DNA from 2 places in the Anaerobacillus sp. MEB173 genome. Region 1 is predicted to be linked to the other one. Evidence: riboswitches for the same ligand, from Rfam matches in the RefSeq annotation. Region 1 holds a riboswitch; the other holds the start of a gene.

Region 1 (5,501 bases):
TCTGTTGCTTATTTTTTGCTTCTAGCTACGTATTCGTTCAATTTTAATATCCTTCAATAAAGTAGTTACGACGTGACCTGCCATTATTAAACCCGATACAGAGGGAACAAATGCATTTGATGACGGTGGCATTTTTGCCTTGCGTATTGGTGAGTCTTCTGAAGCGTCCGGTACAATTTCTTTACGGATATCCTCTCTGATTTTAACTGGTTGTTCATCCGAGAATACAACCGGAATTCCTTTATGAATCCCTTGTTTTCTTAATTTTGTACGAATAACTTTAGCAATTGGATCGTAACTCGTTTTAGAAATATCGGCAATTCTTAAACGAGTCGGATCTAGCTTATTCGCCACTCCCATACTAGAAATAATCGGAATTTTCCTTTTTAAGCACTCCTTCATTAAATGTATCTTATATATGATCGTATCCGAAGCATCGACAACAAAATCAAGGTTATATTCAAAGAATTTTTCGTATGTTTCCTCTGTATAAAACATCTTTAGAGCAACAACTTCACAATTTGGATTAATATCAGCAATTCGTTCTTTCATAAGATCAACTTTTGGCTGACCAACTGTTGATAATAAGGCATGAATTTGTCTGTTTACATTTGTAATATCAACATCATCCTTATCAACTAGAATTAAACGTCCAACTCCTGACCGTGCCAGAGCTTCTGCTGAAAAAGATCCCACTCCTCCAATTCCTAAAACAGCTACAGTACTATTTTTTAATACTTCCAGTCCATCATGACCAATTGCTAATTCATTTCTTGAAAATTGATGTAGCATTTTTTTCTCTTACCCCTTCCAATCATCCTATTGTTAGTTCTAGGATGTCCTTTTCACATGATTTTGACTATAGCATATACAAAAAGAAAAAAAAAGCCTGCACTTCCCGTGCAAAGCTTTGTCTATGTATGGGGTAAGAGTCCCAATTCATGCCGTACAAACTTTTGTTTTGAACCTGCATGAGCAGGTGGGTGCCAGGTTCAATCTTTCTTACTTCCTCCCGCTTTCAAGGCTTGTAATCCGATATCGAAACATCCAACTCCCTAAGTTTATACTGTTGGCTCAAAACGTACAGTATCCTACGTACATCTTAGGACTCTTAAAGTATTAAGTAAATAATAGCATGAAAGCCCTTTCATAGCAATACTCTTCTTTGGATGAAAATCACATTTTTTTCAAAAAATAAGCTTATAAAAAATAGGTTTCATTGCTTTTTTTATTAAAACTTTTTATCCTTACTAATAAGGAGGTGAAAATCAATGAAATTCATTATGGCTCATCCTTATGTTGAAATACGCCAGGAAATTGGCTGGACTTCCAAACAAACAATTGAAGATTGGTATCACATTAAATTATATGAACATGCAATTTTACTTAAAGATGCACAATACTCTATTAACCATGTCTATGATATGTCTTATCGGCCAATTGCAACTGAATTTGGTTTCCTCTATTTACATACAAATCAGGGTGTTCGTTCCTTATGTGTGAAAGAAGCACCTACAGACCTCATCGAAAGCTTTAAGCAGCTTAAGATCTAATTTATGACTGCCACTTTACTAGGTTCCCAATTTCCATAAACAGGATAGTAATGAATTTGATTTGCATCTTCTAGTTTTTCCAATTCCAATTCTGATACCGTGACGAGCCAACAGGATACTCCTTTGTATTCATAGATATAGGAATCAGCAACAGAACTACTATCCAGTACTGCTTCCAATTCATTACGCTGGATATGATCCTGTACAAAGATTAGAACTTGGCTCATCTCAGAAGCAATCGGTAAAGTTCTCTTTTTCAAAGATTGATACTGCTTTTTTTGGAAATGATGAAGATAATCTTCAATCATACTTGCAGAAGTTGGCCCTTTTCCAGCACCAGGCCCCGCTACTAAGAGCTCCCCGATTGGATTAATTGTAAGTGAAACAGCATTTGTGACACCATTAATCTGATGTAATGGATGCTCACTTGTTAAAAAGCTTGGTTTAACAGAACCTACAATATTCTCCCCATTAAAAGATGCTTCTGCCACTAGTTTTAGTGTAAGACCTAACTCTTTTGCCATTTCCACCTGCCAAGCTTTCACTTCTGAAATTCCTTTAACGGTAATATTGTTTTCCTGTGGCCAATAGCCAAAACACAAACGACCTAGTATTCGAATTTTGTACCAAGCATCGTAACCATGGATATCATCAGTTGGATCAGCCTCAGCGTAGCCTAACTGCTGAGTTTCTTTTAATACATCTGGAAAATCTCTTCCTTTTTCATTCATCTCAGTAAGAATATAATTTGTCGTGCCATTAATGATTCCTGATACCTTTTCTACTGTACCCCACTGCAAATTACTCCTTAGCACATTAACGATTGGAATGCCTCCTGCTACAGCTGCTTCGTAACCAAAAAACGTATTGTTTTGAATCGCCACCTGCTCTAGTTGTTGTCCATGCTTAGCGACTAATTCTTTATTTGCAGTAATGACCGGAATTCCTTTTTGTAAATAATATTGAATATAGCTTTTTGCAGGTTCAATTCCCCCGATTGCTTCAAAAATAACATGATAGTCGTTCGAAAGAAATTCATTTGCTTCTTCGGTAAGGATAGACTCATCAACATGTATGTTCCGTTTCTTCGATTTATTTTTCACTAAAATTTTTTTTATTCTGACTTTATCGCCCAGAGAGTGTTCCAGCTCTTTTTCTGTTTGCGCAACTCCTTCAAAAACTCCTAAACCTACCGTACCAAGTCCAATTAAGCCTATCTCTATCAAAATTCCCCACTCCTTTATTCTATTAAAAAAACCCTCTCCGATAAGGAAAGGGTTCTTCACACCGATCACTTATCTTTCAGAGCATTGCTCTGCAGAAATTAGCACCTTTAGTTTGAAAAACAAACTGGTTGCCGGGCTTCAAAGGGTCAGTCCCTCCACCACTCTTGATAAGTCCTATTTATTTATATTGATTGTAACTATACACCACTTCTGGAGATAGTTCAAGAAGAAAGTTCAGAAAGTTTAGAGTTAATAGTTTAGAGTTTAGAGTTTAGAGTTAGCGATTGTAACTACAAAGATGTTTCTTAAAAAAACTTCGAAGCAAATCCATTCAAACAACTCTAAACTCTACACTAATTAATTCGTTACCTTCGTCTCTTCCTTCTTTGGTACAATTTGCAGGTTTAGTTCTTTTAACTGTGCTTCGCTTACTTCGCTTGGTGCGTTTGTCAGTAGGTCACTGGCACTTGCTGTTTTCGGGAATGCAATTGTATCACGTAAGTTTGTTCTGCCGGCCAGAAGCATCACTAGTCGGTCTAAACCTAAGGCAATACCACCGTGTGGAGGTGTTCCGTATTCGAATGCATCCATTAAGAAACCAAATTGCTCGCGCGCTTCTTCTTCTGAAAAGCCTAATGCTTTAAACATTTGTTCTTGAATGTTTCGTTGGTAAATACGTTGTGAACCACCACCAAGCTCATAACCGTTTAAAACAAGGTCATATGCTTCAGCACGTACTTTTCCTGGGTCTGTTGCTAACAGCTCCAAATCTTCTTTCTTAGGGCTTGTGAATGGATGGTGAAGAGCAACATAACGCTTTGCATCCTCATCATACTCAACTAGTGGGAAATCAGTTACCCATAGGAAGTTGAATTTACCTTGATCGATTAAGCCTAGTTCTTTTCCAAATTTAAGACGAAGAGCACCAAGACTATCAAAGACAATTGATTTTTTATCGGCACCAAAGAATAATAGATCGCCAACTTCAGCATTGAATGCTTCTCTTAGTGCAGCAACTTCTTCTTCTGTAAAGAACTTAGCAATCGGTCCACGAAGGGCATCTTCTTCAACTTTGAGCCATGCTAAGCCTTTTGCTCCATAAATCGCTACAAAATCAGCTAAATCATCAATTTCTTTACGTGAAAGCTTATCAGCTACACCTTTCACGTTTAATCCTTTAACAATACCGCCATTTTCAAGAGCATTGGTAAATACTTTTAATTTGCAATCTTTCACGATATGGGAAAGTTCTACAAGCTCTAAACCAAAGCGTGTGTCAGGCTTGTCAGAACCAAAACGGTTCATTGCATCATGATAAGTAAGACGCTCAAATGGAACTTGAATATCGATTCCTTTTGTCTCTTTCATGATTTTTGCCATCATTTCTTCCATCATCGCTAGTAAATCTTCTTTATCCATAAATGAAGTCTCAATATCAACTTGAGTAAATTCTGGTTGACGATCTGCTCGTAAATCCTCATCACGGAAACAACGAACAATTTGATAATAACGCTCAAAGCCAGAAACCATTAATAATTGTTTAAATAATTGCGGTGATTGTGGTAAAGCATAGAATTCTCCATGATGGACACGACTTGGTACTAAATAATCACGGGCACCTTCTGGAGTACTCTTTGTTAACATCGGTGTTTCGATTTCATAGAATGTAGCTTCATCTAAGAAATCACGGATTAGCTTTGTTGTACGGTGACGTAGCTTGAACGTTTCTTGCATTTCAGGACGTCGCAGGTCAAGGTAACGATACTTCAAGCGGATATCTTCAGCGACACCTGTATTATCTTCAATTTGAAACGGCAATGCTTTTGCAGCGTTTAAAATTGTAATTTTATTTACGCGTACCTCTACTTTTCCTGTCGGGATCTTTTCGTTAACTGTTTCAGCATCTCTTGCAACTACAGTACCTTCTACATCTAATACATATTCGCTGCGAACTTTATCAGCGATTTTTAATGCTTCCTCAGAATCCTCTGGACTAAAGACAATTTGAACAATCCCAGAACGATCGCGCAGATCAATAAAGATAACTTGTCCTAAATCACGGCGAGTTTGTACCCAACCTTTTAACTGAACTTTTTCTCCAATCGTACTTTCAACGATTTCTCCACAAGTATGTGTTCTTCCCATCATTTTTCTTATTCCTCCCTTAGATCTTATCTTTCATGTAGACGATAAACTGGTCAAGTGCAACCTCTTCTTGGCTTCCAGTTTCCATTTCTTTCACAATAATTTTATTGCTTGCTAACTCATCTTCACCTAGCACAGCTGTATATTTTGCTTTTAATCTATCAGCTGCTTTAAATTGTGCTTTTATCTTTTTGTCCAAATAATCTTTATCAGCAGTAATTCCTGCTTGTCTTAACTTGAAAAGTAAATTGGCAGCTTTATCTTTTGCCTCTTCACCAATCGCAACAACATAACAATCAAGTTCCTCATCGAGTGACAAGGAAATATTTTGCACCTGCAGGGCCATTAATAACCGCTCAATACTTAAGGCAAATCCGATACCTGGTGTTTCTGGGCCACCAATTTCCTCAACTAGTCCGTTATATCTGCCGCCACCACTTAACGTAGTGATCGCACCAAAGCCTTCGCCATCGATCATAATTTCAAAGGCTGTATTGTTATAATAATCGAGACCTCGAACAAGGTTTGCATCAACATCAAAGCTTATATTCATGTCACTTAAGTATTGTTTCACTTT
Region 2 (5,501 bases), on a different contig from region 1:
CCTATTCAACTCTGGAGATAGGGGCTATTTAATGTACAAAACGAACATTGATTTCAACAATCTCAGACCTGCTTCCAATTCGAAATGGAGGTCCCCAAATGCCAAAGCCTGAGGAAACAATCGTGTGGAGTTGCTCTTTCTGCAGGTGCCCGTGATGATTTTCATACATTGATTTTGTAATTAAATTTGCTGGAAACAATTGACCTTTGTGCGTATGCCCAGAGACCATCAAGTCCACGCCGGCAGCGGCAACTTCGTCATATTGTCTCGGTTGATGATCGATTAAAAAGACTGGCATGTCCTGATTTAGATCTATGGTGAGATCAGCAATGTTCTCTCTGTCACGAACCGAATAATCCTTTCGACCAACGATGTAAAAAAGGTCTTCTACACTCGTTACCTCATCAACTAATACATCTACATTTATGTCATTCATTTCGTCCATGAAGATTGGAATATCACCGCCATAATACTCATGATTTCCTAACACGGCATATACACCCATCGGGGCATGTAATCCAGAAAGAATTTCTCCCATATTATGTTTCAAGTACGGTTCGATACTATTGTCAATCACATCACCAGCTAAAAAGATGATATCTGGTTCAACTTCATTTGAGAGATTGATCAACTTGTTTAAAAAACGGTTGCCGATCGTTTCGCTTAAATGAATATCAGAAATTAACAGGACTTTTAACTCATCAAGCTCTGTCTCTTTTTCGATTTCGATATCGTAACTCACGACAACAGGGTTCCACATATTGTAAGAACCATAGATAAAAACGAACAAATAAAAGGAAAGAACGCCAAATCCTAACCACTTTATCGCTCTTTTTTTCGTCAAAAAGTAAATCAAATTCATAACAGGAAAAAGGACAAGTCCATAAGCAAACATCACAAGCCAACCGTATGCGACCCAACTAAGACCAGGAACGACGATCATCCGCGTAAGGAAAAATGAAATTGAAATAAAAAACATGACGAGAAAATATGTTTTTTTATAGCGAAATCCATAGACTTTTTTTAACCATGCCCAGCCATTGTAGGCAACATAAAAGCTTAGAATAAAATAAATGAAAAGAAAAATCATGACTCTAATCGACACAAATTTATACTCCTCTGTAGAAAAATATTTCCTACATACTATCTGACCCGTTGGTCAATGTCAATAAATTTGCAGCAACATGCCAACTTGATCATTGGATAAAGCTCGGGAACAATTTGTGGGTAGTTTTAAAATAATTTAGAAGTTTTTGAAGAATAGGGAGGTTATTGTATCTAAGAAGGGAATGCCTTATTAGTGCAGTCCCTCAAACCACCATATCAGCCGTACAGCATAGTGATGTATTTGAGGAGAGCTGTCACTAGTGAGACATTCCCGTTGAGTATCGTATCAATTGATGTTTGTTGTCTTAGGTGCACGAGTAAAAAAATTAATAATTACGTTGAATTTCCTTAATAACCGAATTCAGTGTTTGTTCTTCGCTTAATAAGTATACTTTAAGACATTTTGATGAGGAGGAGTTTTTTTCATTTTTAATAATTTTAACAAACTCTTCAGTTTTCACTTTATTTTCGACAATACCATTTGTTTCTTTTAGAAAAACAATTTTTCTCCATTCTACCTTTTCATAGAGAATGATAAGATCAGGGTTTTGTAAACCATGGCTAAGCTCTTCTGACTCCAAAATTTCCTTGACCATAAATTGCTTTTCTTTTAACGCTTCCTCAGTTCCTTTGTGTGCTACCACTTCTGTAATTAACAACAATACTCATCCTTTCAAAATGTTTTCATCGTAATTTTTTTCTGATTGTAAAATAGTAACAATCACTGAACGATGTTTATATTAACTCACTATGTACAATGATTCAATGCCTTTTTTTCGACTTCATTTTTTGGAAATTGTCGATAATATAATGTTACTCATCTCACTTTTAATAATAAATTAGGGAGGAAGTCGATCTACATGTCCATTAAAGCCTTTGAGAATGCGGTTTAAATAGGGGATGACGTATTTATTGTGGGGGTTGAAAATGTGTAATAGGAATATTAGTTCATGAAAGTTTTGTCGTTGTAAATGCTTACATTGTAGAAATTATTTATAAAAAAAGTTTTGCACATATAAAAAGACTTGCAAAATAATAATGGATCATATAAAATTCAATACAACAAATAAAAATTCTAGCGATAGACTTCTTATCCAGAGTGGTGGAGGGACTGGCCCTTTGAAACCCGGCAACCATTAAATCAATGATTGATTTAAACGGTGCTAATTCCTGCAAGGTTTGTAACCTTGGGAGATGAGAGGATCGTATACATATACGATAACCTCTCTACTATTTAGAGAGGTTTTTCTTATGGAAGGAAGCTTTATCGCTCAAAAAAAGGAGCGAGAATAAATGGAAAAAGCAGTATTTGGAGCAGGTTGTTTTTGGGGTGTTGAAGCATTTTTTGAAGGGATTCGCGGAGTGGAAGAAACAAGAGTAGGGTATACAGGCGGACATGTTGAGAGTCCATCATACGAGGAAGTAAAAACAGGGACAACAGGACATGCTGAGGCTATCGAGATTTGGTACAATCCGTGGAAAATTTCGTACGAAGAGCTAGTCATAAAATTTTTTGAATGCCACAATCCGACTACAATGAACCGTCAAGGTATCGATGTAGGAACGCAATATCGTTCTGTTATTTTCTTTCAAAACCTTCAACAACTAGAAGTAGCAGCGAGGATAAAATCTAAGCTAAATCAGAAAAGCAGTAAAAAAATCGTGACTGAAATTTCTCCAGCAAAAGAGTTTTATCAAGCAGAAGAATATCATCAGAAGTATTTCCAAAAAAACGGAACGCTAGCTTGCGGAATTTAATAATAGATAGAGTATAGGATGCCTTGAAACAAAGCAAAATCCCCTCGAAAATATAGATGTTGCCGCATCTATGTTTTGTAACAATCGAGGAGAGATTTACTTTGAGGTATCCTTTTTTTAATTGTCCAGCTCCAGCACCTGCGCTTTTCCGGCAATTGGACACTAATCTATCAATATGGTAAATTCAAGCAGAAAAGTAGAAATCTTAAATGACAGAACTGAATTTCATCATCAGTACACTCTATCGCTTTTTGAAATATCGTTTTGTCGAAATTGGTCTATTAATCAATTTGGGGGAGAACTATGAACAAGAAATGGTATTTAACCGTAATTGCAATTGTGCTTATTTCAATCATAACAGCATGTACAAATCATAGTGAGGAAGAGACTGAATATGATGTGGAAGCACCAGCAAACGGCACCGAAGAAGAAAAAACAGCTGAGCAAGATCATCGGAAAGAGCAGGATACAGTACCTGTAACAGAAAGTGAACAGGAACCCGCCCTACCAATTACATTCTCATTTGCAGGGGATACGATGGCTGCCGGGAAAGTCGCTCCTTACATAGAAGAGTATGGCTATCAATATTCGTGGGAACAGGCAAAACCATATCTTGAGGAAAGTGACATTGCCATGGTTAACCTTGAAACAGCTGTAAGTGAAAAAGGGGTAGCTTCAAATAAAAGTTATGCGTTTCAAAGTCATCCTAACCTTATCAAAGGAATGAAATGGGCAGGAGTTGATCTTGTTACTGTCGCCAATAATCATAGTTTGGATTACGGAATTGAGGCATTTACGGATACATTACATCACCTTACTGAGGAAGGGATTGTCTATGTAGGTGGTGGAATGAACGAAGCTGAAGCATACAGGGCAAAACAAGTGACAGTCAGAGGAAAGACGATTTCTTTTCTAGGGTTTAGTTCAGTGTTACCAGCAGTTTCTTGGTATGCCGGAGAGAATCAGCCTGGTTTAGCAAGTGGTTATCAAGTCGAGCGAGTATATGATGTTGCTTCACAAGCAGTTCATGCATCTGACATAACGATAGTTTATATGCATTGGGGTGAAGAGTTAGCGGACTATCCTCGTACGTCTGACAGGGAAATGGCTCATACATTGATCGACTTAGGCGTCGATTTGGTAATTGGTGCTCATCCTCATGTGTTGCAAGGGCTTGAATATTATAATGGGAAGCTGATTGCCTACAGTTTAGGTAATTTTATTTTTACAACAAGTTCAGTAGAGACTGCCAGACAAAGTGCAGTCTTGCAAGTAGCAATTGATGAAGAAGGTGCACAGTCGGCAAAAGTGTACCCAATGACTATTGACCAAGGTGCAGTTTGGCAAGCTGATGAACAAGAAACTAAAGTCATCATGCAGCGACTTTCCTCCTTATCAGAAGGCGGGACATGGACGGAACATGGTGAGTTTTTGCCTATTGTGCATTGATCCGTGATGGCTAATCCTTTTTGACTTAGAATGATTCAACTTGCATACAAATAGAGAAAAGAGACCATGAGGAAAGGTACTGAATTGTATGAATGAGGAGTTACTACAAAACGAAGATGCTTACTATAAGCTTGCTGAGGAGAAGGCAACGAAATATTACAAAGCGCTTTATGCTCAAGTCATTGACAAGAGTTATATCGAAACATTAACAATCGATTTCAAATCATGGGAAAAAGAGCATATCCGCCGTCGTTCATTGTTTTCATTGTTGTCACGACGAAATGAAAAACAGGACTCTAAAACGTACTACAGTTACATCAAATGGTTGAATGTCACTGGGAAGTTGGATCGGTATTTGGAACGGAGTATCTCCTATATTTTTATGCGTGATCTAGGAAAGGATTTGGGAACACCTGCTACACAGGAGAGGATTACTCGGGCAGTTAATAAACTAAAGCATCACCTTATTTCAGCAATAGCCAGTGAAAAAAACGAATCATACAGCATTGCTTCGCTGTACCGATTTGCTCAAAAAGAAAGGCTTGAATCGACGATGATTTGGCTCATGAGCAAATTAAAAACTGTTGCTTCTCGCCTTCCAGAAGGGATGGATGCCGAAGATGCCCAGCGAAAACTTATCAAAATTATTGCCGGTGTCTTGATGCATGAACTAGAAGAAATGGATGAGGGAACTTCTTCACAAAAACGCACACAGAAGCTTGAAACAGCAATTCGACTTGGCTATGCATATGGAATCACGTATCCATTCATTGATGATCTTCTTGATGCGAACGTTCTATCTCATGATGAGAAAAAGCAATATTCTACTTTCATCCGTTCCACACTGCTTACTGGTTCGGTCCGAGAACTTGGATATTGGACAGGAACTAACAAGGATTTAATGATATATATCCATTCAGAGCTGCGTGATGCCTTTGAATATATTACTGCTTGTCAAAGTCCGGAGTCGCGGAACCATTTTTACGAGCAAGCGTATGTATTTTTTCAATCTCAAGAGGTTGACCGAGATAAGAATCTAGCAAATTCTCATTATAGTAATGAAGAGATTTACATACCAAGTATTTTAAAGTCGGCATCCTCACGCTTAATTGTCCGGTCTTTGATTAATGCTCCTGAGGATGAGGACATTGACAGCCGAACATTTTATTACGGCCTATACAATCAGC

What was found. Region 1 has a riboswitch for S-adenosylmethionine ahead of ACJ2A9_RS06555 (homoserine dehydrogenase). Riboswitches for the same ligand answer to the same signal wherever they lie in the genome.
Region 2: it holds a riboswitch for S-adenosylmethionine, as region 1 does, so the genes downstream of both, msrA (peptide-methionine (S)-S-oxide reductase MsrA) here and ACJ2A9_RS06555 (homoserine dehydrogenase) in region 1, are expected to answer to the same signal.

The regions. Positions count from the first base shown of each region.
Region 1 is NZ_JBJMAU010000002.1:396,468-401,968, forward strand. It holds gene ACJ2A9_RS06540 (tRNA threonylcarbamoyladenosine dehydratase) at 22-792, opposite strand; RNA gene ssrS (6S RNA) at 928-1,112, opposite strand; gene ACJ2A9_RS06550 (hypothetical protein) at 1,272-1,553, shown strand; gene ACJ2A9_RS06555 (homoserine dehydrogenase) at 1,550-2,779, opposite strand; SAM riboswitch class I at 2,846-2,953, opposite strand; gene aspS (aspartate--tRNA ligase) at 3,137-4,927, opposite strand; gene hisS (histidine--tRNA ligase) at 4,944-5,501, opposite strand, start outside.
Region 2 is NZ_JBJMAU010000001.1:133,555-139,055, forward strand. It holds gene ACJ2A9_RS00625 (metallophosphoesterase) at 29-1,105, opposite strand; gene ACJ2A9_RS00630 (hypothetical protein) at 1,434-1,766, opposite strand; SAM riboswitch class I at 2,195-2,308, shown strand; gene msrA (peptide-methionine (S)-S-oxide reductase MsrA) at 2,401-2,865, shown strand; gene ACJ2A9_RS00640 (CapA family protein) at 3,169-4,314, shown strand; gene ACJ2A9_RS00645 (polyprenyl synthetase family protein) at 4,403-5,501, shown strand, end outside.